DNA from 4 places in the Vibrio sp. 1402 genome. Region 1 is predicted to be linked to each of the others. Evidence: predicted binding sites of a transcription regulator. Region 1 holds the regulator's gene; each other region holds the start of a gene.
What was found. The regulator PurR, encoded in region 1, represses purine synthesis genes. The targets are predictions, from matches to a motif close to TNANGNAAACGTTTNCNTNA.

Region 1 (7,362 bases):
CTTCCCACACAATGATTTGGCGGATCTCCCCTTTATCGGAGCCGTAAATATTTTTTGCAAATTTGTGGGCGATATCGTCGAAATTGCGGTCTTCTGTCACTTCTGCTGAGTTATCATAACGGATTGTGCCGCTATTCTGGCACAAGGAAAGCAGGAATAAAGAGGGATACCCTCATTTTTATTATCAATTGATGTTTTTTCGGACTATTTATGTATGTTTGAGCTGAAAAAAGTAGTGTCAGCCATGCTTATGCCCCTTCCGGCATTGCTGCTGATAGGCTTGTTGGGTCTTGCTCTCATTAGTTTTACTACAAAACGTAAAACTGGCTGCTTCGTTGTTCTATTCTCTTTTGTTGGCATTTTTCTTGTTGCCTTCCAACCTGTTTCAACCAAGCTTCTTATGCCGTTAGAGCGAGAGCATAAAGCCTTTTTGCCAGTTTCTGGCACCATCGACTACGTGATGGTTTTAGGGAATGGTCATGTTATCGATGACGAAATTCCACCCACCTCGCAGTTAAGCCGTGCAGCATTAATGCGCTTAACTGAGGGCATTCGTATTTTAAGAATGTATCCAGGCGCGAAATTAATCTTATCCGGCTATGCTGGCGGATCTGAAATTAGCCACGCGCGAATGATGGCGAACGTTGCCCTTGCGTTGGGAGTCGCGAAATCCGATATCATTTTATTAGAAGATGCGAAAGATACGTGGGAAGAGGCGCGTCAAGCGGCTGCATTCGTTCAACAAAAGGAGATTGTGTTAGTCACTTCTGCGAGTCACATGAGCCGTGCATTGTATGAGTTCAACGCAGCAGGCATTAAACCAATCCCAGCCCCGACCAACTTCTTAGCTATTAGCGAAATCAGTCAACCTTGGGATAAATACTCACCTAAAGCGCGTTACTTAGAACAAACAGAGCTTTATTGGCATGAGTACTTGGGCAGTATTTGGCAAAGGTTGCGTGATACTGTCGGCCAAACACCAATGGTTGAAGCAAACTAGTATTATCTTGAAGCCACAAAAAAGGAGAGCCGAAGCTCTCCTTTTTCTTTTTACGATTGAGTTATGTTCCAACTAGTCACCAGCAAACATATAGCCTTCGCCGTGTACCGTTACAAAAATCTGTGGGTTCTTAGGATCGAACTCCATTTTTGCGCGCATACGTCGAATAAGAACATCAATGGTGCGGTCATTCGGCGCATCCACTCGATGGCTGATCATGTTCAAAATACGCTCACGACTTAACACCTGGTTAGGGTAAGACGATAATGCCACCAAAAGTTCATACTCTGCTTTAGTTAGTTTTACTGGCTCACCGTTGCGGCTAAGTGCGCGACGTTGAATGTCGAATGTCCACTCCCCAAAGCGCACAATGTGCTCTTCACTGGTTTCATTCGCTTTCGAGCTGCCACTGCGCGCTGCTGAAATACGCCACAGCAAGTTTTTAACGCGAACTAACAGCTCTCTCAGTTCAAAAGGTTTTGTCACATAATCGTCAGCACCCATTTCTAGGCCTACGATTTTATCAATGCTATCCGTGCGTCCTGTTACTAATATGATACCAATATCCGATTGGCTACGTAACTCACGAGTAAGCATCAGGCCGTCTTCACCAGGCAGGTTAATATCCAGCATGATCAGGTCTACATCGCCCGCTTGCAAAACTTCACGCATTTCTGCGCCACTCTCTGCTTCGCTGACTTGGTAGCCCTCATTTTGGAAATATCCCGCAAGCTTACTACGAGTTACAACATCATCTTCTACGACTAATACGTGATAGCTCATTTACACCACTTTTCTGTCTTCTTATTATCCAAGACGTATTCTATTCATAACTAGTAACATTTCTAGTCATAGATACATTAAAACGCAAGATTTAGCGTTTTTATTGATTCAAAACAAGCTTGCCCATTGCTATTAATAAACGGTCATTTTTGACCATAAAACATAACAATTATAGTTACTGCTATTCATTTTAATTGATTACACTTAGGGGATATCCCTAATTGACTTTGTGATGCATGACTTGAAGCATCATTCAGGAGCCCAAAATGCAAGAAGTGAAAGCTTTTAATGAAAAACGCGCTGAAATTTACTGGTGGTTTTCGAGCTTGTTCGCAAAAGAACTAACAGAGAAAGAATTGGAAGCCTATCACAGTGTTGAAATTCGCAGTTTTCTCGCAGGTTTAGGTGAAAATGAGTCGCTGAAACCAGCTGTTGATAGCCTAGTTGATGCATTGAATCGGTTACAAGATCGTGAAGATGCACAACTAGAGCTTGCAGCTGACTTTTGTGAACTGTTTTTGAAGACAGAAAAATACGGCGCTCTTCCTTACGCATCCATGTACATTGGTGAATCAGGTTTACTGAATGACAAGCCAGCTGAGGAAATGGAAAAGTTGATGGCTGAATTTGGCGTTCAAGTAGACGAAAACCTAAAGGAACCTGCGGATCACTTAGCCGTTGAGCTCGACTTTCTCGGGAACATGATTATCCGCTCAAACGAGCTTGAACAAGAAAAACACATGGAAGAAGCCTTCGTTAAACAAAACGACTTTATCCAGCAACAATTGATGTCTTGGTTACCTCAGTTTTCAGACAAATGTAAAAAATTCGACGAATTTGGATTTTACTCGAGTGTCGCGAAACTATTAGTTGCATTTTGTAAACTAGACAGCGCCTACCTTCTTGGGGAATAATTGCCGCCTATTTTTAGGGAGCCTGCCTATCGGGCTTCCTGTATGCCTGAAAGTGACCAATTGTAAGTAACTTGGGTATAATATTCGTTTGCCTTAACTTAGCGCAAAGACGCTTGGTTATTTAGCAGTCAAAATGTGACTTCAAATACACAAATCTCTTGCTGAAAACATTGCTAGTCAGTCCACATAGGGCTAAAATGTGAGCGCAAACGATTAAATATGATTTATATGTAAACCGCTGAAATATAGCGGTTTTTGTGTTTTCTTAACAGGTTGATGGCAATTTCTCATCAGATAGAAAAAAGATAAAATTCATCGACCGATGCTGCTACGCACCCTTTTGTCGCACTTGGATCAACCGCTGCCGAGACACTTAGCGCCAATTTTAGATTGCTAGGTGTGAAACCATTAGAGCATCAGGTACATCCAATACGACATATTTCAGTAGCTCGATACAGGACACCATTTATGGCCACGATAAAAGACGTTGCTCGCTTAGCCGGCGTTTCCACTACGACAGTTTCGCACGTTATCAATAAAACGCGTTTCGTTGCAGAAGCAACGCAAGAAAAAGTAATGAAAGCCGTTGACGAGCTGAATTACGCGCCAAGTGCCGTTGCACGCAGCCTAAAATGCAACTCAACTCGTACGATTGGCATGTTAGTAACTCAATCAACTAACCTATTTTTCTCAGAAGTGATTGATGGCGTTGAGAGCTACTGTTACCGCCAAGGCTATACTCTGATTTTATGTAACACAGGCGGGATTTACGAAAAACAACGCGATTACATTCGTATGCTGGCTGAAAAGCGCGTTGATGGCATCCTAGTGATGTGTTCTGACTTAACCGAAGAACTAAAAGAGATGCTTGACCGTCATGCGGACATTCCTAAAGTGGTCATGGATTGGGGCCCAGAGAGCTCACAAGCAGACAAGATCATGGATAACTCAGAAGAAGGTGGCTACATTGCAACCAAACATCTGATTGACAATGGTCATACGGATATCGCTTGTCTAAGCGGTCATTTTGAAAAGCTTGCTTGCCAAGAGCGCATTGCAGGTTTCCGTCGCGCAATGAGCGAAGCGAACCTAGCTGTAAATGAAGACTGGATCCTTGAAGGTAACTTTGAATGTGATACGGCCGTATTAGTTGCAGATAAAATTACCGCAATGGACAAGCGCCCGACGGCGGTATTCTGTTTTAACGACACAATGGCTCTAGGCCTAATGAGCCGCTTGCAACAAAACGGGATCAAAATTCCTGAAGATATTTCAGTGATCGGCTACGACAACATCGAGCTTGCGGAATACTTCTCTCCACCGCTAACGACTATCCACCAACCTAAACGTCGTGTTGGTAAAAATGCATTCGAAATTCTACTTGAGCGTATCAAAGATAAAGAACACGAAAAACGAATTTTCGAGATGCAACCTGAGCTTGTAATTCGAAATACTGTGAAGAAAATGAACTAAATTTCACTGTATTTAACCGTGTTAAATAAGCGCTCTACAGGGGCGCTTATTTTTTTGGAAAAATTAAGCATTCTCTAATACTTCACACCACTCTAATAACAATTGACTAACGTTAACTCCCTGTTTTATATAAATGTAATATATATTAAGAACTCCTTTTCAAAGGCCAATTTGCACCTTTCCATATGCAAAATAGAGCATTCAATCTATCATTTTTATTGAACCGAAATCACACTTTTAACGCTAAACCGTGATGTTAATTCAATATAAGAAGTATGCTCATTGTGTCACGCACAGGGCAAACCATTCGAAAGAGTGGGACGCAAAGCCTCCGGCCTGAACCATATTACGATATGGAAGGTAGCGGGGTTACCGATGGCAAGTGTGTAAGCAATGACTTTACTCTGTAATGACATTGTTTTTACGCATGTTTGCTACTCTCTCGGACCTGACTTTTGGTGGCGTAATATTAATTACACCGAGATAACAAAACATGGATAAACCGATACTCAAAGACTCTATGAAGCTATTTGAGGCACTTGGTAATATCAAGTCGCGCTCAATGTTTGGTGGCTTCGGACTATTCGCTGATGAAACAATGTTTGCACTAGTGGTAAACAATCAGCTTCATATCAGAGCAGACCAAAAAACTTCATCTGACTTCGAGAAACAAGGGCTAAAGCCTTACGTTTATAAAAAACGTGGCTTTCCAGTCGTTACAAAGTACTACGCTATTTCCAGCGATTTATGGGAATCAAGCGAACGCTTAATCGAAGTAGCGAATCAATCATTGAAAAAGGCAAAGCTTGAGAAAGAACAGCAAGCAAGTACAAAGCCTAACCGTTTGAAAGATTTGCCTAACTTACGACTGGCTACCGAGCGCATGCTAAAAAAAGCCGGCATCGAATCCGTAGAGAAGCTTGAAGAGGAAGGTGCGCTTAACGCCTATAAAGCGATAAGAGATACGCACTCTGCAACCGTCAACATTGAGTTGCTATGGGCACTAGAAGGTGCTATCAACGGCACTCATTGGAGTGTGGTACCTCAAGCTCGCCGAGATGAGTTGATGAACGGCCTCCAATAAAAGTCGGCCTAAAAACTATCTTGTAAAACCGCAGTCTAATCTGCGGTTTTTTTGTGAAATTTTTTCGGTTTTCCTACTGTCTTATTACATATATCCCAAATTGGAATCAAAATTATGAATAAGAAACTGATATTAGGTCTCATCCTACTAGCGGCTATCGTCTTTTTAGGTATTAACTTTGGCCAGTATTTAACCTTAGAGAATGCAAAAGCCCAACAAGAAGCACTAACTACATACATCGATCAGAATTTTGTATTCTCGGCTGCGATTTACTTTTTTACCTACATTGCAATTACCGCTTTTTCTATCCCAGGAGCGGCAGTAGTCACCTTACTTGGTGCAGCCTTATTTGGTTTTTGGACAAGCTTGCTACTGGTTTCTTTCGCTAGCACTATGGGGGCAACACTGGCCTTCTTGAGCAGCCGATACTTATTGCGTGACTGGGTACAAAACAAATTCGGAAATAAACTCAACGCAATTAATCAAGGTGTCGAAAAAGACGGAGCTTTTTATCTATTTTCCTTGCGTCTAATCCCTGTATTCCCTTTCTTTCTAATCAACTTACTGATGGGCTTAACACCGATGTCTGTAGGTCGATTTTATCTCACTAGCCAAATAGGTATGCTGCCAGGCACAGCCGTATATCTGAATGCAGGTACTCAATTAGCAACAATTGAAAGCCTATCGGGCATTGTTTCACCCGCAGTATTAGCGTCTTTTGCGCTATTGGGACTATTTCCAATCATCACTAAATGGGTTATGAATAAAGTAAGGCCGACACCAAGTCAGCAAAACTCGTAATTGGTGAAGTGGGTATTTTGATGAAAATATTTATCGCTAAAAACCCAGCAGAAGCACACATTGTATGTGAGCTGCTTAAAGTGGAACAAATTTACTGTGAAGTTCGCGGAGAAGGTATTTTCGGCTTAAAAGGAGAACTGCCGTTTGGTGATGATACCGATCCTTATGTGTGGCTTTTTGACACGGCACAAAAGATGAAAGCTGAAGAAATAGTAAAAGCATATCGAAAACAATCCGATAGGCATGAGTATCAAGATTGGCAATGCCCAAAATGTCATGAAATAAACGAAGGGCAATTTGGTGCATGTTGGCAATGTGGATATCAACTAGGAGAGCTATAGCGGCTCTCCTATTCAGTGGATGCACTCAGTTTTAAGCACATACAGCTTGCTGTTTAATAAACTCGATGGAGTGTTGATTGAAGTCTTCTGGACGCTCTACATTGCATACATGACCACAATTCGGGATTTCTCGTAGAATGCTGAGCTTATGTGCTGCAACCATTTCTTTGACAGGTTTAATAAACATGTAATCCCTGTCGCCCATTAAGTAAAGAGTCGGAATGGGTAACTCTCGATCTTTAAAATATTTCATTAACGGATTTACATCAGCGGCAAGAATAAACCAACGTTTAAATTCTTTTTGGCAAAGCTTCTTGGCTTCGCGAATAAAAAGGTGGCGAGATTCTCGTTGGCTTCTTTGAGGCATAACAATATAAGCGAACAGTTTGTAGAGCCACATGTACGGCAGGATATGCTTACAAAAATTACCTAATTTCACCAATATCTGAGAACGAGTGTTAAGCCTTGTGACAGCACCGCCGAGCACCATCGAACGTACGCGCTCTGATGACAATTCAGCAAGGTTTCGAACAATAATAGTACCAAGCGACATACCGACAAAATGAGCGGATTGGATCTTTAAATGGTCCAATACTTTCAAAATATCTTGGGTAACCTCCGTAAAGGTATAACGGCTAGCAATGAGCTCTTTAAGTAACTGATTTGACTTTCCATGACCTCTTAAATCGATCAGCAATAAGTTAAAGTGTTGCTTGTAAGCTTTAATTTGCTTGAACCAGATAGAAGAGCTACCACCAGCACCGTGCACAAATACAACCCACTCATTACTAGTAGGGTGCAAATAAGTTTTATGAAAAAGTAGCGGCTGGGTCATATTCAGTATCAAAAAGATCGTGCTATTGAGTAAAAAGCCATCCTACCACACTCCCCTTACTCAAGATAATAAAGGCACCTCATTCGGCGCCTTTCGTTACAATTTTAAGTCAAACTAACGCTGAGTGGTAA
Region 2 (7,362 bases), on a different contig from region 1:
TATCATCGTCCAGTCAGGTAACGATGCCTGTGTTGCGATGGCAGAACATATTGCAGGTTCAGAAGATGCGTTTGTTGACCTAATGAACGCTTGGGCCAACACATTGGGTATGACTAACTCGCACTTTGCCAACGTTCATGGCTTAGATAACGCAGAGTTGTACTCAACACCATACGACATGGCTCTGCTGGGTAAAGCACTTATCCGTGACGTACCAAATGAGTACCGAGTGTACTCAGAGAAGAAATTTACTTACAACGGCATCACCCAATACAACCGTAACGGTCTACTTTGGGATAAGAGCATGAACGTTGACGGCATCAAAACGGGTCACACAAGTAATGCGGGTTACAGCCTAGTAAGTTCAGCAACTGAAGGTCAAATGCGCTTGGTTGCGGTCGTTATGGGTACTAAAGATGCCAATGCTCGTAAGTCAGAAAGTAAAAAGCTGCTAAGCTACGGCTTCCGTTTCTTCGAAACAGTGGCACCGCACAAAGCAGGTGAAACGTTCGTAGAAGAAAAAGTGTGGATGGGTAACAAAGACACCGTAGCACTGGGTCTTGACCAAGATACTTACGTAACACTACCGCGTGGTGAAGCGAAAAACCTAAAAGCAAGCTTCGTCCTTGAAAAAGAGCTAGAAGCCCCAATTAATAAAGGTGATGTAGTTGGTAAGCTATACTATCAGATCGATGGTGAAGATATTGCCGAATACCCACTAATGGCACTAGAAACCGTAGAGCAAGGTAGTCTATTTAGCCGCATGTGGGATTACATCGTATTGTTATTCAAGAGCTTCTTCTAAAAAGAACATTAGAGTAGCAAACTTATTCGCAAAGCCGCCTGAATGGGCGGCTTTTTAAGTTTGAGCTCCTCGTCTTGAGTTCCCCCTAATTTGACTGTACTATTTCGCACCGCAACGAATATCTACTGGAGTTATCGATATGCTAACCATCAACTCTGATGCAAAATTAAAAGACCTGCTTGAGTTCCCTTGTTCATTTACTTACAAGGTAATGGGTCATGCAAAGCCTGAACTTCCAGAGCTTGTTCTTGAAGTTATTCAGCGCCATGCTCCAGGTGACTACAGCCCGACCGTTAAACCAAGTGCTAAGGGCAACTACCACTCTGTGTCAATCAACATTACTGCAACCTCTATCGAGCAGGTTGAGACACTGTACAAAGAGTTAGGTGAAATTGACATCGTACGCATGGTTCTATAATTTTTTGATATATTAAATTTTTTTTGAAAGCAGCCTTGGCTGCTTTCTTTTTATTTATCAAAGAGATAACGAGGCTTTACATCGCTTTCAGTTAAAAATCTGTTACGCAGCGGTAGAGCATCAGGGTTATCCGGTTTATAATCCAAAAACTTTATATATTAGCAACAGGAATTCCCATGCAACACCAACTTGTTGTAAAACGACTTGGCCGCCAAGACTATGAGCCTGTATGGAAGGCGATGCATGAGTTCACCGACCAACGCACAGAAGAAACCCGTGATGAAGTCTGGTTGGTAGAACATAACCCAGTATTTACGCAAGGACAGGCAGGTAAAGCTGAGCACTTGATTAACACTGGCGATATTCCTGTTGTACAAAGTGATCGCGGAGGCCAGGTTACGTATCATGGCCCTGGTCAGTTGGTCGCCTACTTCTTGATCAACCTACGCCGTAAAAAATTAGGTGTACGAGATCTCGTTACCACAATCGAGAACCTCGTGATCAACACGCTAAAAGCATACAATATTGACTCAGCCGCGCGACCTGACGCACCAGGTGTCTACGTTGCCGGTAAGAAAATATGCTCTCTCGGTTTACGCATTCGTAAAGGATGCTCGTTTCATGGTTTAGCCTTGAACGTAAATATGGATTTAACACCGTTTCTGCGTATTAACCCTTGTGGTTATGAAGGTATGGAAATGGTTCAGGTCAGCCAATTTGGCGGCCCAGACAATGTAGAAGCCGTAGAAAAACAATTAATAGAAGAACTCGTTACTTTGCTCGATTATGAGCAAGTAGAATTCAGCACAGAAGCACCTTCTCAAGGTAATAAAGCATGAGCAAACCAATCCAGATGGAAAAAGGCGTTAAATATCGTGACGCCGATAAAATGGCATTGATTCCCGTAAAGAACATGCCTACAGAGCAGAAAGAAGTGCTACGTAAGCCTGATTGGATGAAGATCAAGCTACCAGCCGACAGCCAACGAATTCAAGACATCAAAGCGGCGATGCGTAAGAATAAACTTCACTCCGTATGTGAAGAAGCATCTTGCCCGAACCTAGCGGAATGTTTTAACCACGGTACAGCAACCTTCATGATCTTAGGTGCTATTTGTACTCGTCGTTGTCCTTTCTGTGACGTTGCTCATGGCCGCCCATTACCACCGGAAGCAGAAGAGCCTCAAAAACTGGCGAAAACCATTGCCGATATGAAGCTGAAATACGTAGTAATCACTTCTGTTGACCGTGACGATCTGCGTGACGGCGGTGCACAACACTTTGCCGATTGTAACCGCGAGATCCGTGCGTTAAACCCGCATATTAAGATTGAAACACTGGTTCCTGACTTCCGTGGTCGCATGGATGTAGCGCTTGATCTAATGAAAGACAATCCGCCAGATGTCTTCAACCACAACTTAGAAACAGCGCCACGTCTTTACCGTAAAGCTCGCCCAGGTGCGAACTATAAATGGTCACTTGAGCTTCTTAAGAAGTTCAAAGAGCAGCATCCCGATGTACCGACCAAGTCTGGTTTGATGATGGGTCTTGGTGAAACCAAAGAAGAAATCATCGAAGTACTGAAAGATCTACGCGCACACGGCGTAACGATGCTGACTCTAGGCCAGTACCTAGCGCCAAGCCGTCACCACTTGCCAGTAGAACGTTACGTTCCACCATCAGAGTTTGACGAGCTAAAAGAAGTTGCACTAGAACTTGGCTTCACGCATGCAGCGTGTGGTCCATTTGTTCGCTCTTCTTACCATGCCGATATGCAAGCTCAAGGTATCGAGATTAAATAAGCTCTCGCTTGTTTTGAAAAGTTTGTTTTGAAGAGAAAAGGTTGGCTCAGTGCCAACCTTTTTTGTATCTGGCAAATGATGATAAAAAGCCATTCTACCACCGTCATTCTGAACAGCGAGGAACGAGCGTGATTCAGAATCTGTTTTCAGAATACTGATGATTTTTAGGGAAACTCTGAGTAAAAGAGTGTGCCTCAACAAGATTCCTGATCTCGCCTTGGCTCGTCGGAATGACGTGGTTTGGATATATTGAAAAGGGACAGTGTTGGTAGCCATCCCCTTATCACACACTCTCGCTATATCTCATTCCAAACGCCAGACAAACAAAAAGGCCCTCAAATGAGGGCCTTTAGTATATCAATGTTCAAAATAGATGAGTCGAGTTCTAGAAGAACACACGGAGTTTGCGCGAGCAAATGAGTATGTTCGACACCGAAATCGACTCACTCTATGAAAAGCAGTTAGGCGTAAACTGGTAGACGCTTACAAATTTCTAGCACTTTCTGTTTTGTCGCTTCGATAACTTCTTCGTTGCCGATGTTATCTAGAACGTCACACATCCAGTTTGCTAGCTCTTTTGCATCTTCTTCAGTGAAGCCACGGCGAGTGATCGCTGGCGTACCTACACGGATACCAGACGTTACGAATGGGCTGCGTGGGTCATTTGGTACTGAGTTCTTGTTTACAGTGATATTTGCTGCACCTAGTGCCGCGTCTGCGTCTTTACCAGTGATATCTTTGTCGATTAGGTCAACAAGGAACAAGTGGTTTTCTGTACCGTTAGATACGATTTTGTAGCCACGCTCTTGGAACTGACCAACCATTGCTTTTGCGTTTTTCACTACGCGAGCTTGATAAGCTTTGAACTCTGGCTCCATCGCTTCTTTGAACGCTACTGCTTTACCAGCGATAACGTGCATTAGAGGGCCACCTTGACCACCAGGGAACACTGCTGAGTTCAATTTCTTGTACATATCTTCGCCAGCATTTGACAAGATAAGACCACCGCGAGGACCTGCTAGTGTTTTGTGCGTCGTTGTTGTTACCACGTGAGCATGCGGTACTGGTGTTGGGTATTCACCGGCGGCGATAAGACCAGCTACGTGCGCCATATCAACAAATAAGTAAGCACCTGCTTTGTCAGCGATTTCACGCATGCGTTTCCAATCAACGATTTGCGAGTAAGCAGAGAAACCACCGATGATCATCTTAGGTTTGTGTTCAAGTGCTAGCTGTTCCATCTCGTCGTAGTTGATTTGACCAGCTTCATCGATACCGTAAGGGATAACGTTGTAGTGCTTACCAGAGAAGTTTACTGGTGAACCGTGAGTTAGGTGACCACCGTGCGCTAGGCTCATGCCTAAAACTGTATCGCCAGGGTTAAGAAGCGCCATGTAAACTGCGCTGTTTGCTTGAGAACCTGAGTGAGGCTGTACGTTAGCGTACTCACAACCAAATAGTTGGCATGCACGCTCAATTGCTAGTGCTTCAGCTTTATCTACGTACTCACAACCGCCGTAGTAACGCTTACCTGGGTAGCCTTCAGCGTATTTGTTCGTTAGCTGAGAACCTTGCGCTTCCATTACACGTGGGCTTGTGTAGTTTTCAGAAGCGATAAGTTCAATGTGTTCTTCCTGGCGAAGAGTTTCTTCCTGGATAGCTGCGAACAGTTCCGCATCGTAATCTGCGATGTTCATATCACGCTTAAGCATCTGTATCTCCTGACTCAGATTAGTACTGAAAGTTGCAAAAAAACTGTTGAATGACCCGACGCAAACGTTTTCGTCACCCTAATGGCGCGCATTCTACATAATTTGATTTAGGTCATAAAGAGAAATTTACAATTTTTCTCATGCAGTTTTTTCATGATGACAAGCAATGTTTATCATGCCAGCATTGCAATCGCATAACGACAATCTATTGCCTGTCAAATTTGTGCTTTACACCCTGTAAAACAGCAATTACATAGGTTTACCGTAAATTTTACCCTCTAGCTACCGAAAAGATCATCTTTTTACTACTATGCACGCCTTATTTATCACTAATGACTGCAACATTGATGGAAAAACACTCATTAAAAGAAGACTGGATAGCGATTCTCACGGGTACCTTTTTAGTAGCTCAAGGCGTTTTCTTTCTCCAATCCGCGAACCTTCTAACGGGAGGCACGACTGGATTGGCTCTGCTTATTAGCCAATTTACACCTTTTACCTTTGGTGTGCTGTACTTTTTAGCAAACAGTCCTTTTTACTTACTAGCATGGAAACGCTTCGGCCGTCATTTCGCCATTAATAGTGCCATTTCTGGCGCGTTGGTTTCTATCTTTGCCGATCATCTTTATTTGCTAATCTCGCTCGAATCGGTAAATGAAGTTTATTGCGCCGTCGCAGGCGGACTTTTAATGGGGCTCGGTATGCTGATCCTATTCCGACATCGCTCCAGCTTGGGTGGCTTTAACGTGCTGTGTTTGTTTATCCAAGACAAATTTGGCATTTCAGTTGGCAAAAGCCAAATGGCAATCGATGCATGTATCCTGTTTGCTTCATTCTTCTTTGTCACACCAGAAGTGATTGGCCTTTCAATTTTGGGGGCGTTTGCACTCAATCTCGTGTTAGCGATGAACCACAAACCGCACCGCTATTCCGTGACCTACGGTTCATAAATTTTTGATAATGATTGAAGCGCGATTTATAAGATTTCGCGCTCCAATCGCTATATAATACTTCGCGATTTCCAAATAGATCGGTACGGTATGCGCGACTTTCTGCAACAAGCTAAACAGACTCACAGTTGTATTGCGATTGGAGAGCTGATCTATAACCCGAAGACACAGACCCTTCATCAAGATGCTATCGCGATTGATCTTGAACCTCGCACCATTGAATTATTAGAACTGCTGTTAACAAGCGTTGGCCACCCACTCTCTGCTGACACCATTATTGAAACCATTTGGCAGAGCAAGTTCATCTCTAAGAATGTGCTCACGAACCGCATTAGCACCTTACGTGCCCTGCTACAGCAGTACTTACCCGAATACGATGCCGCTAAGCTCTTGGTCACTTACCCCCGCAAAGGCTACTTTCTTAACCCTGCCAATATTCGTTTAGTGCCACCAGCGAAAAACCATCGGCGCGTTATCTCAACCCAGGTGGCGAGTAATAAGAACTTCAAGCTGATTTTTGCTTACAGCTTATGTGCCATACTTGCGGTATGTAGCATGACACTCGCAAGCTTGTTATGGCAACGCCAAGAAATCTCAACACAACAAACACGTCATCAACTACTGATTCCCAAAGTCGAGCTACTACTCAACCGTGTCGATTCAATCGGCTCCCAGGCGCGAAAATACCGCATACTGGTCAAAGCCATCTTGCTGCAACAACAGGTCGAATATCCATACACCGACATCGCCAACCAAGATGCTCCCAGTTACTTTCTTGATCCTATCGGTCATACGCCATATTTCCCTGGCGCACGAAACATGCAGACCAGCGACTACGAGCTCAATATCGAGTTAAAAGACGGCACAAAACAGGGCATCTTGAAAGCGCAGATGAACCTTATTTATCCTGCGACGGGCAAGCTGGCGTTTCGCAATGAGTACACACTGCGTTTATCTGCCTTACAATCGGATATTTTCCAAATGCACTCGGATGTCGCGCAATACTTCAATCTGCCTGCACCTTCGGCAAGTTCGTGGCAGCTTTCGAATATTCACAAAAAAATGTTATTCGAGAATGCCTTTTCTAGCCAACCTCTCCGACAATCTGATGAGTTTGCGGCTATAACAACGGCAAGACATCTCGCCTTATACGAGCACGAACATCAAAAGCTGGAAGCGTATTTAACTCAAGTACAATCGTCGTTTGATGTTTTGCCAGATGAGCTGAGCCTCTGGTTAGGTCTATTGCATTTCAAATTAGGTAACTTAGACAGGGCAAAAGCTCTGTTAACGACACCAGATGGCGACTCACGTATCCAAAACGCACTGATTTATACCTTTGTGTCTCACATTGCTTACAAGCAGAACAAACTTGAACAGTTCCGTCTCAACTACATGGAATCACTGGTGGCGCTGCTGCGCGTTTTACCTTCCGAAACCTTGTTTGAGCGTCTTTCTCAATCTGAATCAAAAGAGACTTGCCTCCAACCGTGGAAAACGTTGCATGTTAGTGTGACCGATCAAGAAATCATAAGCCGATGGAAAGCGCTCATTAACGAGTATTGCATTAACGTAGCCAACGAAATAACCCCAAATAAAACAAAGACCTAAATATAAAATTAAGCTTTCATTAACCCCTATTATCTTTTGTTTTTTGCCCTTTTTCTCTCACTGAA
Region 3 (7,362 bases), on a different contig from region 1:
AGATAATCTGCCTTCTTAATTTATAAGGAAAGTCATGACTGCTCAAAATATAGACGGAACTCTCATTTCCCAAACTGTTCGATCCGAAGTGGCTGCACGTGTTAAAGCACGTGTTGAAGCTGGGCTACGTGCTCCTGGTTTAGCAGTGGTTCTAGTTGGTGAAGATCCTGCTTCTCAGGTTTATGTCGGTAGCAAACGCCGCGCATGTGAAGAAGTTGGGTTTGTTTCTAAGTCTTTTGACCTTCCTGCGTCTAGCTCAGAAGAAGAGTTACTAGCGCTGATTGATGAATTAAACAACGATGATGAAATTGACGGCATTCTAGTGCAATTACCCCTTCCTGCGGGCATAGACACAACACATGTTTTAGAGCGCATTCACCCAGAGAAGGACGTGGATGGCTTCCACCCTTATAACGTTGGCCGTCTTGCGCAACGTATTCCAAAGCTTCGCTCTTGCACGCCAAAGGGCATCATTACCCTACTCGACCGTTACAACATTGAGCTGCGTGGTAAACATGCGGTTGTGGTTGGCGCATCAAACATTGTTGGTCGTCCAATGACACTTGAGCTGCTGCTTGCGGGCTGCACAACAACAACATGTCACCGTTTTACCAAAGACCTAGAGAGTCATGTGCGTCAAGCTGACGTTGTCGTGGTTGCGGTTGGTAAGCCTAACTTCATCCCTGGTGAGTGGATTAAAAAAGGCGCAGTGGTGGTCGATGTCGGTATTAACCGTCTTGACTCAGGCAAACTAGTTGGCGACGTGGAGTACGACAAAGCACGTGAAAGTGCGAGCTTTATTACTCCTGTTCCTGGTGGCGTTGGCCCAATGACCGTCGCAAGTTTAATTGAGAACACGATGCTCGCTTGCGAACAGTTCCACACAGACAAATAACGTAAAACTTCAGATACGAAAAAGGCTCCGCGAGGAGCCCTTTTGCTAATTGTTGATATCTATTTCAATTACAGACTTAAAATCACGCCCGCAATAGAAGCGCTCATTAAGTTCGCCATGACACCAGCGATAATCGCACGGAAACCATGCTTAGAAACAAATGCACGCTTTTCTGGTACCAAAGAGCCTAACCCACCAATCAGCATCGCCATGCTTGAGATGTTTGCAAAGCCACACAAAGCAAACGTCACGATTGCTTGTGAGTGTTCACTAAGTTGAGACTTCACTTCTGCAAGCTGGATGAAAGCGACGAACTCGTTCACCACGATCTTGTTACCAATAAGCGAGCCCGCCGTAATCGCCTCTTCCCATGGCACACCTAACAACCATGCGACAGGTGCAAATACGTAGCCTAAGATAAGCTCAAAGCTTAGTGTCGTACCAATAAGGTCTCCAACCCAACCTAGCATCCCGTTCAACAACGCGATTACGCTGATGAACGCTAACAACGTACCACCGACCGATACAGCGATACGAACACCCGCCATTGCGCCATCGGCTAACGCTTCAACCACGTTAGTTGCACGTGGAATTTCAACTTGGCTAATGTCGATATCTGCTGCTTTATCCGTATCTTCTGGCATTAAAATTTTTGCCATCAACAAGCCGGCAGGTGCCGACATAAATGCAGCAGCAATAAGATAATTGAGGTCGACACCCAGTGATGCGTAACCAACCAACGTTCCGCCAGCAACTGACGCTAAACCACCTGTCATAACTGCAAAGAACTGCGAGTCAGTCATGTGTTTTAGGTAAGGCTTTACCATTAATGGTGCTTCAATGGTGCCAACAAAGATATTCGCCGTAGCAGACAAAGACTCAGCACGACCGATACCTAGCAGCTTTTGAATACCACCACCGATAAAGTTAATGATTTTTGGCATCACACCAATGTGATAAAGACCTGAGATAAGAGAGGAGAAGAAAACGATGATACCCAGAACATTGATCGCAAAGGTGAAGCCCCCTGTCGCCAAATTACCGAATAAAAACGCAATGCCCTCTTGACCATAGTTGATCAAATTCGACACAACACTGCTCACTGAATTCAGCGCATCTCGTCCTGCTGGTACATATAAAACCAACAACGCAAACAGTACCTGCAAAGCAAACGCAAACGACACCGTTCTCAGCTTTATATTTTTTCTATTTGTAGAAAGTAGCCATGCTAGGAATAGTATGGCTACGATACCAATAATTGAGTTCATAAAATGAATCCGACAGAAGGGGGATATGGAAGGCACCGGATTGTATAGCGGACTCAAAATGCTGCAAGTTGAGGATGTTAACAGTGTGAAAAGTTTAAGCGACCAATAACTGACCAACAAAATAACCAATTGAATTTATTGAAGATAAACGTTTGCTTATTTTAATTATTTCCATATGGAAAATATGTTTCTGGTTCAGGAAAAATTTTTGTGAAGTGAATCACCTTATGTGTCGTTCTACAACGTCATTGATCCTGTTATTTAGGAATAGAGATGTAAGGCGCCAAACGTTGGTCCCAATGACAAGGGTTGCCGATCTTCTGTTTGATAAAGTTAATCACTGCGGATATTTTTTTTGGCATATGCTGGCGGCTTGGGTATACCGCATAAAACGGCATCGACTGGCTGGCTTTCCAGTCAGGTAACAGCTGTATTAACTTACCCGTTCTAAACTCATCCCCCAGCAAGTAAGTGGCAAGGTAGGCAATACCCCAACCTGCAGTAGCCGCATCCCGAACGGCTTCTGCCAGATCCACTGAATAGTTACCCGAGACTTTTACGTTCAATTCTTGCTGATCTTTGGTAAACGCCCACCCCGTATAGTCACGCTCCCAGCTTCTGTATATGAGGCAGTTGTGAGCAGATAGGTCATCCGGTTCTGCTGGCGTGTCATGTTTCAATAAGTAATCTGGCGATGCCGCAACAACAAACTGGCAATCCGTCAAACGCTGCGCAATGTAACCTTCAGGCAAATGCTCGTTGTTGGTTACCCATAAATCGAGCCCTTCGGCTAACATATCGACCTTATAGTCAAACAGATGTACTTCCACTTGAAGTTGAGGATATAGTTCGCGTAACTCTTGAATCGCTGGAATAATGTGTAAGGTACCAAATGATTGCGACAACCCAAGACGTACCAAACCTGCTACTTCATCCCGCTGGGTTTCCATCTCTAATGTGGCGCTGCTCACCGCTTGTACCACTTGCTCACAGTGATGAAAAAAGGTTTTCCCTGCCTCAGTCGGCGTAAAGCTTCGCGTAGTGCGTTGAACAAGCTTGATACCAAGAGACGCTTCTAACTGACTTAACTGTTTACTCACATGAGACACCGACACGCCTAAGCTCTTTGCAGCAGCTGTGAAGCTTTTGTGTTTAAGAAGAGCGGAGAAAATCACCATTTGTGCGGCACGTTCAGATAACACGCTTTACCTCGATTTGGTTATAGAAAAAACAAAGGGCTCCGAAGAGCCCTTGTATTGAAGACTGGATGCCAAATTGTTTGATGGCAGATCAGTATTTAATGCGGTCAGCCAAGTGACTCACAGCAAGTGCGAAGTAGTAAGAGCGGTTCCACTTCATCAATACGTTGTAGTTATTGTAAACCAGATACGTACGACCATTCTCGTCGTCCGGCATGATCAACCATGCTTTGATGTCTTCATCCAGTTTTGGCAACGGGCTACCGTCATATTTTGTGATACCTAATTGGCTCCACTCTTGAAGGTATTTGCCTTTTTCAGCCGTGCGCCCTTCTAGACTGCGATCAATATTTTTAGGAACCTTAACTTGGCGACCCCAAGTATATTTATCATCCCAACCAGACTTGCTCAAATAGTTAGCGGTTGATGCAAACACGTCCGCTTCAGATTGCCATATGTCTTTTTTACCATCCCCGTTGCCGTCAGCAGCAAAACGAAGGAAAGAGCTTGGCATAAACTGGCATTGACCCATCGCACCAGCCCATGAGCCTTTAAAGTTCTCTAGCTCAATATGGCCTTGATCGAGGATCTGCAGTGCCGACATGGTCTCTTTACGGAAAAACTCTTCACGACGGCCTTCAAATGCCATTGTGGATAGTGCATCAATCACTTTAAAGTTGCCGGTAAACTTACCAAAGTTACTTTCAACTCCCCAAAGTGCCACAATAAAGCGCGGATGGACACCGTACTCATCGCCTATACGCTTTAGCTCAGTATAATGCTCTTTGTAGAGTTGTCTGGCTTGCTTCACCTTCCACTCAGGCACCGCGCGAGGAATGTACTCATCCAATGTCAGTTTCTTTTCTGGTTGGTTTCGGTCCGCTTTTACTGCTCGGGGCTTGTACTCAACATTAGCAAAAGCAGCACTAATGACCTGCTCTGAGATACCTTTATCACGAGCTTCAGCACGCAGCTTATTCAAGTATTCATCAAAACCCTCGCTACTTGCAAAAGCCGAGGTACACATACCAACGCTAAGCATGGTAGCCAGTATCTTTTTCATATTGCCCTCCTTGAGCAAGGCAGAAATCCCAGATGAAAAACGATGACGTTATTCGCCTTTCTGCTGGGCTTTTTGTTCTTTGTACTTTTCTAATAGGTTCTCCGGCGGCGGTGGAACCTGAAGAAAGAAGCCATCATTTTGTAATGAAGCCTTCACTTTTTCGATATCAACTTGTGCCAATTTACGGCCATCAAGTTTAATCGTCATGACAGCGATAGGCTTACCGAACATCTGCATTAAGGTGTCAGGAACCTGTGAAAAATCATCCTTTTTCGGAATATAGAGATAAGTACCTTCTTTTTTCGAGCTTTTATAAATAGAACAAAGCATGACACGCCTTTTATGCTGATTTAGCCGCGTTGAGTGCGGATTAGGTTGTAAACGTCAAATTCTCGCAAACTTAATAGCAAATTTGAGATTAATTCACCTATTTGCCCACGAGAGAACTTGCTGCGTCAAAGGATGAAATATAACATGACATACCTAGTTTAAGGCAACGCTCTTTCAATAAAGGCAAGAAGTCCACGATGACCCATTCACCAGACCTTAAAGGTAGCAGTTTTACATTGTCAGTTTTACACCTTTCTGACAATGAGATCGCAAAGACTGTCGAATTTTTGCAAGAAAAAGTTTCTCAAGCACCTTCTTTTTTTGCATCCGCGCCTTTGGTAATCAATATAGCAAAAGTACAAGGCGACATTGATTTCCCTAAGCTTAAACAAGGCATCTCAGATGCCGGTTTTATTCCGGTCGGTGTAACGGGCTGTAAAGACAAGCGTGTACAAAACCTTGCTTCCGAAGCTGGCTTCGCCATTATGTCGGCGAGCAAATCGCCAAGCCAAGCACCTGCCAAAATGGCACCAACGAAAGTAGTTCGTACGCCTGTCCGCTCAGGACAACAGATCTACGCAAAAGATGGTGATTTGGTGGTGCTAGCGCACGTAAGTGCAGGTGCTGAAGTCATTGCTGACGGCTCTATTCATATCCATGGCACACTTCGAGGTCGTGCGATTGCAGGAGCAAGTGGTCAGCAGGAAGCGCGTATTATTTGCCACGATTTACAAGCAGAACTGGTATCCATTGCGGGTGACTACTGGTTAAGCGATCAAATTGAAAGCGAGTACTGGCAAAAGAAAGTAATGATCAGTAAAGCCGATGAATCATTACATTTAGAAGTTCTCGCGATTTAATCTAAAAAGGAAAAAAAATGGCACGCATTATTGTAGTAACGTCTGGTAAAGGTGGCGTTGGTAAAACCACTTCAAGCGCAGCCATCGCCTCTGGTCTAGCTCTTAAGGGAAAAAAGACCGCGGTGATCGATTTTGACATCGGTTTGCGTAACCTCGATCTAATCATGGGCTGTGAGCGCCGCGTCGTGTATGACTTTGTGAACGTCATTAACGGCGAAGCGACATTAAACCAAGCGCTGATCAAAGATAAGCGCACGGACAACCTATTTATTCTTCCTGCTTCTCAAACTCGTGATAAAGACGCACTGACAAAAGATGGTGTTCAGCGCGTATTCGGCGAACTTGATGAAATGGGCTTTGATTTCATTATTTGTGATTCACCAGCAGGTATCGAGCAAGGCGCGTTAATGGCCTTGTACTATGCCGATGAAGCCATTGTCACAACGAACCCAGAAGTCTCTTCTGTGCGTGACTCTGACCGCATTCTCGGTATTTTAGATTCCAAGTCACTGCGTGCAGAACAAGGGCTAGAGCCAGTAAAACAGCACCTTCTACTGACTCGCTACAACCCATCTCGCGTCACTCAAGGCGAAATGCTAAGCGTTGAAGACGTTGAGGAGATCTTACATATTCCACTACTGGGCGTGATTCCAGAAAGCCAAGCCGTGCTTAACGCGTCAAACAAAGGTGTGCCAGTCACTTTTGACGATAACACCGATGCGGGTATGGCTTATTCTGACACCGTTGATCGCTTATTAGGCAATCAGGTTGAATTTCGTTTCCTTACTGAGGAGAAGAAAGGACTCTTTAAACGACTCTTTGGAGGCTAGACATGTCATTATTAGAATTTTTCCGTCCACAGAAGAAAACTTCTGCGAATCTAGCTAAAGAGCGTTTGCAAATCATTGTCGCAGAGCGCCGCAGCCAAAATGATCCTGCGCCGTCTTACTTGCCTCAATTAAAAGAAGACATCTTGAAAGTAATCAGCAAGTACGTGGCAATTGATCCAAATATGGTTGACTTAACATTTGAGCACAAAGACGACGATATCTCAGTTCTTGAGCTGAATGTGAAGCTACCAGACGAAGAAAAGTAATCAGTTTCTCTCGCAAGACGAATGCTCTAATTAGAATGAAAAAGGTTGGCATCGAGGCCAACCTTTTTCATCTTTCATTACTTTAATGCTTTATTCATCTTGTCGCCGAGTAAATCCAAACGCCACCCTTGCATCAAATCAGGCAATACTTCTGGGTCACGATCTTTTTTCCAAACCCAACTGATCAACTGATTGATCTGCTTTTTAGAGGCAAGGAACTCCGTGGCTAAACCTGACTTCTGCGAAGCCGATTTCACCAAGTCTTTCATATTTTTGAAGACCTGCTTGTAACCCGGATAGTCCATTAAACGCTCAATTTTCGCAGGATACTCTTCAGAAGGTGTTTGCTTCGCTTGCTTAACAATCGCGGCAATCTTCGCGCCATGGCGGTTAATCGCTCGGATATCAATATCTTCTGCTTCCATCTTCTTAAAGTTCGTTAAACCAAGACGAGCGACCGTTAATAGATCACCTTCTTTGAAGATAAAGTTCAGCGCTAAATCTCGTTTGATTGCTTCACGATAACGCCACGTCGCCAATGGCTTTAAAATAGCCAGCTCAGAAGGTTTTAATTGCCAAGCGCCCTTAATATCAAGGTAGGCATTCTCTTCATTGGTTACGCGAATACGTTTCGAAACGAGTAAATCACTT
Region 4 (7,362 bases), on a different contig from region 1:
TAGAGTTGGTATAGTATTCAGTTCGGGTTTGATCTTTTGCTTCTTCTAGACCAACCATCACCTGACCAATCGGGGCTCCTGAGTTACCGTACTGAATTACAGCACCCGTTTCTAATGAACCCCACTGAACACCTAGGTTAATACCATCACCTTCAGACATTTCGACAATTAACGCTTCAATAAGAACCTGAGCACGACGAATATCGAGTTGAGAAATGACGTCTTGTAATGCCATCATAATATCTGGTGGCGCTGTTAAAACTAACGAGTTAGTTGCAGCGTGAGCAGCAATGACGACCTCACCACGCGATGCACCTGATGTTTTCTGACCGGCTTGCTTTTCAGCTTGCAGGTTATCGGAAACACCTTTCAATACATCCACCAAGTCTTCAGCTTTCGCATTTTTCAGGTACACGACTCGGTTGTTACCTTTTGTCGCCATTTCAACATCAAGTTGACGAATTAAACGTTTCAAGCGGGCTCTTACTTTTGGATCACCAGAAATTAAAATCGCGTTAGTACGTTCATCGGCCACAATTTTAGGTTCAAGGAACTCTGGCGTGCTTTTCTGATTCGCACTTTTATTCAGTGCTTCGACAATGCGTACCATTTCAGCAGCAGATGCATTACGCAGCTCCACCAATTCAATTTCTTTATCACCGGCTTGGTCAACACGCTTGATGATCTCTGCTAAGCGATTCACTACTGCCGCACGACCAGTGATCAAGATAATATTCGCTGGATCATAATGAACCACGTTACCGGCACCGGCGTTATCAATCAGCTGACGAAGTAGAGGAGACAACTCTCGAACCGACACATTACGCACCGCGACAACTCGAGTGATAACACTATCGCCTTGCGCGCTGCCATCACCTAACACAGGGATTGCTGAGGTTTTTGAGTCTTTTGCTTTGATAACCTTAAGTACCCCATTGTCCATTTCTACGACTGCGTAACCGTATACTTCAAGGACATTAAGGAAAAAGCTGTAGTATTGCTCTTCGTTAAGAACGTCATAGCTGCGGACATCGATTTTACCGCGTACTGAAGGATCAACAATGATGGTCTTTTCGAGGTTACGACCCACTATGTTGATGAATTCTTGAATATCAGTGCCTTTAAAGCTCGCACTAAATTCGTTTGCCATTGCACCTGGTACGCAGAGTAAACTTCCTGCTAGTAGCCAAGCACTTTTGCTGAACCAATGTTTCACGTATGTCTCCCTGAACTTACGCCGGTTGCCTAAGTCTTACAATTGGATATAGATATCGTACTGTTGGCCGTCTCGCTCAACAGTTAAATTTAATTCTTGCGGATCGCTCATCACTTGCATCAGTTGTACTGAAGAAGACGGGTCACTTAAATCGATCCCGTTCAGTTGAACCGCAATATCGCCAGGTTGTAGCCCTACATCATTAAATAATGCGGCATCACGACCAGGTGATACTCGATAACCAACAATGTCTCCGTCTTTTTTGACGGGTGAAATGGTGATGTATTTAAAAACGCTTTGTGGATCTTTCGCAATTTCCTCGCGGATTTGCTCTAATTTCTCTCCAACGTCAGACGTCGCTGCTTCTGCTCGCTGAGCTTGCGCCCTAGCTACCTGCGGCGATTCAGATAGCTTCTTATATTCTATACCTTCCATCATTAAGGTCTCGTCTCGACCTTGGTTATCAATGATGACGCGATCCACCAATACCGCTTTTAGTGTCGCACGTGTCCCTTCGATTTCTTCACCCAAACCGTACGTAGCTTGCTTACCTCGGTTAGCAATAACAGCAAGGCTGGTGTTGGCATCACTACTTGCAACCGCACCGACCAGCGTAAGGTTAAGGCGCGTCTTAGGGGCGTCTTTAACAATAGGCTGTTCTACAACCGCCGCTTTTTGCTCAGTGTATTTACCGAATAGGTTGGCATTCTGAAGGGCATTAAAATCTATCGCGTCGCCTTTATTGCTCGCAGCAACGCTACTCGCCGATGGACGCCATTGCGGCACTTCCGACGATTGAGGTATGGCTAACCACACAATTTTGCCAAGTATCCATCCGGTTATCGCAATAAACAGACAGGTAAGCAACAAGCTAAGTTTGGCTTGAATGGTATAATGATTGGACTTGATCTGAGCCAGTAGCGGTCTGCTTGATAATCCTGCACTTAGCTCTAAACGTTTCACTGAATGGATTCCTTTATTCTAACGTCCGTCATTTAAGCTATAACGATAGCTATCGACTTTAAATTGCTAAATTTGCAATAAAATTATTACTCAACAAAGAGCAGTGAACTATATCACAAGTTGTCTTTCATACCTTTTTCTTATGCAGTTTTTGCCAACTCCCTTGAAAAAAATACGCCTTGACTCCATCTGTAGGTGAATAATCCATCACTCATTGCCGTATTCGGGCAGTGATTAGATAGCGTAGTGTTCTATGAGTTCCCTAAATGAAGCCGTTAGGCTAGATAAATGGCTATGGGCCGCAAGATTTTACAAAACCCGCTCCATCGCACGTAACATGGTCGATGGCGGTAAAGTCCACTATAATGGCCAACGAAGCAAGCCGAGTAAAATCGTTGAAGTGGGCGCTGAAGTCAGACTTCGTCAAGGCAACGAAGAAAAAATCGTGATCATCGAACAAATCTCAGATCAACGCCGAGGCGCTCCCATCGCACAAACCTTATATCGCGAAACCAATGAGAGTATCGCGAAACGTGAGGAACACGCGACTCAACGTAAGCTTAATGCCCACAACCCAAGTCCGGAACGCCGCCCAGATAAAAAGCAGCGCCGAGACATCATTAAGTTCAAACACCAATAAAAGCCGGAATTACCAACGAGGAAAGCACTCCATGGCAAATAATGTTTTAAACCGCTACCTATTCGAAGATCTTTCAGTACGTGGCGAGTTGGTACAATTGGATGAAGCGTACCAACGTGTTATCTCCAGCAAGGAATATCCGGCAGCAATAGAGAAACTGCTGGGTGAGCTACTCGTTTCAACTACTCTTTTAACTGCCACTCTTAAGTTCGAAGGTTCGATCACCATCCAGCTACAAGGCGACGGTCCTGTGTCTCTTGCCGTTATCAACGGTGACCATAACCAACGTGTTCGTGGCGTAGCTCGCTGGGAAGGCGATGTTGCCGATGACGCAAACATTCACGATCTAATGGGTAAGGGCTACCTTGTGATCACCATCGAACCGAAAAACGGCGAGCGTTACCAAGGCGTCGTTGGACTAGAAGGTGACACTTTAGCAGAAGTGCTAGAAGGCTACTTTGCAAACTCAGAGCAGTTAAAAACGCGCCTATGGATCCGCACTGGTGAGCATGAAGGCAAAGCACACGCAGCAGGTATGTTGATTCAAGTGATCCCTGACGGCACTGGCTCTCCAGATGATTTCGAACATCTAGAGCAGCTCACTGACACAGTAAAAGATGAAGAATTGTTTGGTTTAGAAGCGAACGAGTTATTGTATCGACTATATAACCAAGACAAAGTACGTCTGTACGAGCCGCAACCTGTCGAGTTCCATTGTGGCTGTTCTCGTGAGCGTAGCGGTGCCGCAATCATCACCGTTGAGAAAGCTGAAATTTATGACATTTTGGCAGAAGTTGGATCAGTTTCTTTACATTGTGATTACTGTGGCACAACTTATACGTTCGACGAATCTGAAGTCACTGAACTGTATGCACAAGCTTCTACGGACAAGAAAACCCTGCATTAATTTACATAGCTTATCAAGCACGTAATTTACCCTACAAAAGGCCAGCTTAATGCTGGCCTTTTTGTGATCAACCCCTCGTAATAACTAGCCTCAAGCGTAATAAAACAACTGCTTAATTTTAAACAATTAATAATGATTTTGCCCTAGCGCAAAGGATTGCGTGCACGATAGACTATTCCCACCAATATGTGACGGGTTACCTAAAACCTTATTGAAATCATGGGTAAATTTTGAGCTATCTCCCTGTTTTCTCCCCGCCCCGTTGCTAGCATGGTGAGCAGATTAAAATTAAAACATTCTTACAAAATCCCTACAAAATCCTTATAAGGAGCACCTATGACCGTTATGGAACATACTAAGGCTGCAACACTTGATCTAACCAAGCACGGACTGCATAACGTAAAAGAGGTTATTCGCAACCCAAGCTACGAAATGTTGTTTGAGGAAGAAACGCGTGAAGACCTAACCGGTTATGAGCGCGGCGTGGTTACTGAACTAGGTGCGGTTGCCGTTGACACTGGCATCTTTACTGGTCGCTCACCAAAAGATAAATACATCGTCAAAGACGCTACGACAGAAGAACATATGTGGTGGACGTCTGATCAAGTGAAAAATGATAACAAGCCAATCACTCCTGAAGTGTGGGACGAGCTAAAAGAACTGGTCACAAACCAGCTTTCTAACAAACGCTTGTTTGTTGTTGACGGTTACTGTGGTGCAAACCCAGATACACGTTTGAGCATTCGTGTTATCACAGAAGTCGCATGGCAAGCGCACTTCGTTAAAAACATGTTTATTCGCCCGACAGAAGAAGAGTTAGCGACATTTGAACCAGACTTCGTAGTAATGAATGGCGCAAAATGCACTAATCCAAAATGGGAAGAGCAAGGCCTGAACTCAGAAAACTTCACCGTATTTAACCTAACCGAGCGCATGCAACTTATCGGTGGTACTTGGTACGGCGGTGAAATGAAGAAAGGTATGTTCGCCATGATGAACTACTTCCTTCCACTAAAAGACATCGCATCAATGCACTGTAGCGCTAACATGGGCAAAGATGGCGATGTAGCGGTATTCTTCGGTCTATCTGGTACGGGTAAAACGACCCTGTCGACTGATCCTAAACGTGCGCTAATTGGTGATGATGAGCACGGCTGGGATGATGACGGTGTCTTCAACTTCGAAGGTGGTTGTTACGCAAAAACCATCAAACTTTCGAAAGAAGCGGAGCCGGACATCTACAACGCAATTCGTCGTGATGCACTGCTAGAAAACGTAACAGTACGTGGCGATGGCTCTATCGACTTTGATGATGGTTCGAAAACAGAAAACACACGTGTTTCTTACCCTATCTACCATATCGATAATATCGTTAAGCCAGTATCAAAAGGCGGTCACGCGAATAAAGTGATCTTCCTATCAGCCGATGCATTTGGCGTACTGCCTCCAGTATCTAAATTGACACCTGAGCAAACTAAGTACCACTTCCTGTCTGGCTTTACCGCCAAACTAGCGGGAACAGAGCGCGGTATTACTGAGCCAACACCAACTTTCTCTGCTTGTTTCGGCGCGGCGTTCCTAACGCTTCACCCAACTAAATACGCAGAAGTACTGGTTAAACGCATGGAAGCAGCAGGCGCTGAGGCTTACCTAGTGAACACAGGTTGGAACGGCACTGGCAAACGTATCTCTATTCAAGATACACGCGGAATTATTGATGCCATTCTTGATGGTTCGATTGAAGAAGCACCAACTAAGCACATTCCAATCTTCAACCTTGAAGTACCAACGTCACTACCAGGTGTGGATCCTAGCATTCTAGACCCTCGCGACACGTACGTTGACCCACTTCAGTGGGAAAGCAAAGCGAAAGATTTAGCAGCGCGCTTTATCAATAACTTTGATAAGTACACAGACAACGCTGAAGGTAAATCCCTGGTTGCGGCTGGTCCTCAGATTGATTAAATCGAGTAACAGCGACGTCGCGTAAACGCAGTGAAAAGTTGGCATTAACTTATCACCTTTACGTAGGCCAAGTTACAAAAATTGCTTCAAGCCCCTCTTTTGAGGGGCTTTTTATTGAATACCACAGAATATTGATACAAGCTAAAGCCTATCTAGTTTTATTTCATAACACACGTAGGTTCTAGCAAAGATGAAAACAGCGCGTCGAGTTCTACTTCTGTTACTGGTTATCTTAGTTGCCATTCCAGCCGCTACGATTGCGCTGCTAACAACATCTTACGCGGACGCAACCTGGCGCTTGCTGTCAAACACCTTTTCTCTTCCCTTCCGGGCCGGAAGCGTGCGTTATGGCTTTCCCTATCACCTAACTTTACAACGCGTGAACACCAGCGGAGACGATGCGTCTTACATCGAGCAAGTCGATTTATGGATGAATCCCGATGTTTATCGCGATGGTAAATGGATCGTTGATAGTTTATTGATTGATGGTATGAGCTTGCAGTATGGCGCACCAAAGCTCCCACCTTTAGACAACGTTTTATTCCATCAAATCGCGCTCAAAAATATTGATTACGCCGACGAGCAGTTCTCTGCCAATGGCATTGACCTTCAAATTCAATCACCACAATGGAATGGTCATTTAATACCATATGGCGAAGTTCAACTTGCAGCTGACCAACTCTATTGGAATGGCGAAGCCTTTAATCAAGTCTTAGTCGATATAGACTACAAACCGCAAGACAGTACGCTTTATGGCACCTCTTTTAACTGGCGTAACAGTCAAATATCTGGGCAAGGGGAGCAGTATCCTCAAGGCTGGTCTTTAGTAAATGTGACCATCAACAAGCTGAAACTGAGTAATACGCAGCGCCAATCACTGCTTGCAAAACCTTGGCACGATCTACCATTTAGCATTAATCATATTAATAGCTTAGATTTGCTTAACGCCGATATTGAATGGGGCGACTGGCACTGGCAGAACTTGGATCTTTCTGTGGAAAACGCCACGCTGCCACTGTCTCTCTGGAAGACAAAAGCTCAAGTGTCATTGCAGGCGGATAGCGTTCGATTCCAGCAGCAAACCGCAATAGAGCCACGTTTGAGTGCCGCTATCGAGCCAGGAGTAATCCAGCTCAACGAGCTCAGCTTAGATTGGCAGCAAGGTCGAGTGCAAGTTTCTGGATTGTTCACGCCAACACAATGGAAGCTCAAAGAAGCCTCTATTCAAGGCCTCAAGTGGGCAACACAGCCAGAAGACAACCTAAATTGGTGGCACGCCGCCACCAGCGAGTTAGAGCATGTTGCAATCGAACGACTCGACATTGAGCGCAGCCAAATTATCCAGCTATCTCACGAACCTTATTGGCAACTTTCCGGTTTAAATATCGAAGGGCAACAGCTTGATATTAAACAGTCTGCTCAACGTTGGGGCCTTTGGCAAGGCGAATTGGAAGTCAGCGTTGTCAACGCCAGCTATGACCAAATACTCACATCTCACGCAGCACTTGCCATGCAAAGCAAAGATGGCTTTTGGCAATTGACTCGCCTTTTTGCGCCACTCGAGCAAGGCTACGTAGAAGGCATCGGACAAATAGATTTGAGTACCCCGAGCCAACCTTGGGCGCTCAACGTCAATGCTGATGGTATTCCCTTATCGCTCTTCCACGATTA

Region 2: the regulator PurR is predicted to act here: its motif matches at 4,793-4,812, upstream of glyA (serine hydroxymethyltransferase).
Region 3: the regulator PurR is predicted to act here: its motif matches at 2,304-2,323, upstream of R7044_RS17005 (NupC/NupG family nucleoside CNT transporter).
Region 4: the regulator PurR is predicted to act here: its motif matches at 3,871-3,890, upstream of pckA (phosphoenolpyruvate carboxykinase (ATP)).

The regions. Positions count from the first base shown of each region.
Region 1 covers NZ_JAWOWE010000002.1:92,907-100,268, reverse strand. Annotated here, with positions in the region: gene cmoM (tRNA uridine 5-oxyacetic acid(34) methyltransferase CmoM) at 1-100, opposite strand, end outside; gene elyC (envelope biogenesis factor ElyC) at 215-1,000, shown strand; gene torR (two-component system response regulator TorR) at 1,073-1,783, opposite strand; gene torD (molecular chaperone TorD) at 2,050-2,697, shown strand; gene purR (HTH-type transcriptional repressor PurR) at 3,166-4,170, shown strand; cyclic di-GMP riboswitch class I at 4,458-4,547, shown strand; gene R7044_RS03885 (TfoX/Sxy family DNA transformation protein) at 4,664-5,254, shown strand; gene R7044_RS03880 (TVP38/TMEM64 family protein) at 5,369-6,055, shown strand; gene R7044_RS03875 (DUF2007 domain-containing protein) at 6,076-6,396, shown strand; gene R7044_RS03870 (alpha/beta fold hydrolase) at 6,428-7,231, opposite strand; gene glgA (glycogen synthase GlgA) at 7,341-7,362, opposite strand, start outside.
Region 2 covers NZ_JAWOWE010000010.1:166,488-173,849, reverse strand. Annotated here, with positions in the region: gene R7044_RS18135 (serine hydrolase) at 1-805, shown strand, start outside; gene ybeD (DUF493 family protein YbeD) at 945-1,223, shown strand; gene lipB (lipoyl(octanoyl) transferase LipB) at 1,400-2,062, shown strand; gene lipA (lipoyl synthase) at 2,059-3,024, shown strand; gene glyA (serine hydroxymethyltransferase) at 3,486-4,736, opposite strand; gene R7044_RS18110 (YitT family protein) at 5,084-5,686, shown strand; gene R7044_RS18105 (winged helix-turn-helix domain-containing protein) at 5,777-7,297, shown strand.
Region 3 covers NZ_JAWOWE010000009.1:103,226-110,587, reverse strand. Annotated here, with positions in the region: gene folD (bifunctional methylenetetrahydrofolate dehydrogenase/methenyltetrahydrofolate cyclohydrolase FolD) at 35-895, shown strand; gene R7044_RS17005 (NupC/NupG family nucleoside CNT transporter) at 964-2,163, opposite strand; gene R7044_RS17000 (LysR family transcriptional regulator) at 2,421-3,365, opposite strand; gene R7044_RS16995 (lytic transglycosylase domain-containing protein) at 3,454-4,425, opposite strand; gene R7044_RS16990 (YcgL domain-containing protein) at 4,474-4,755, opposite strand; gene minC (septum site-determining protein MinC) at 4,953-5,615, shown strand; gene minD (septum site-determining protein MinD) at 5,633-6,445, shown strand; gene minE (cell division topological specificity factor MinE) at 6,448-6,711, shown strand; gene rnd (ribonuclease D) at 6,789-7,362, opposite strand, start outside.
Region 4 covers NZ_JAWOWE010000003.1:92,369-99,730, reverse strand. Annotated here, with positions in the region: gene gspD (type II secretion system secretin GspD) at 1-1,216, opposite strand, end outside; gene gspC (type II secretion system protein GspC) at 1,253-2,179, opposite strand; gene hslR (ribosome-associated heat shock protein Hsp15) at 2,433-2,819, shown strand; gene hslO (Hsp33 family molecular chaperone HslO) at 2,851-3,726, shown strand; gene pckA (phosphoenolpyruvate carboxykinase (ATP)) at 4,063-5,691, shown strand; gene R7044_RS06750 (AsmA family protein) at 5,882-7,362, shown strand, end outside.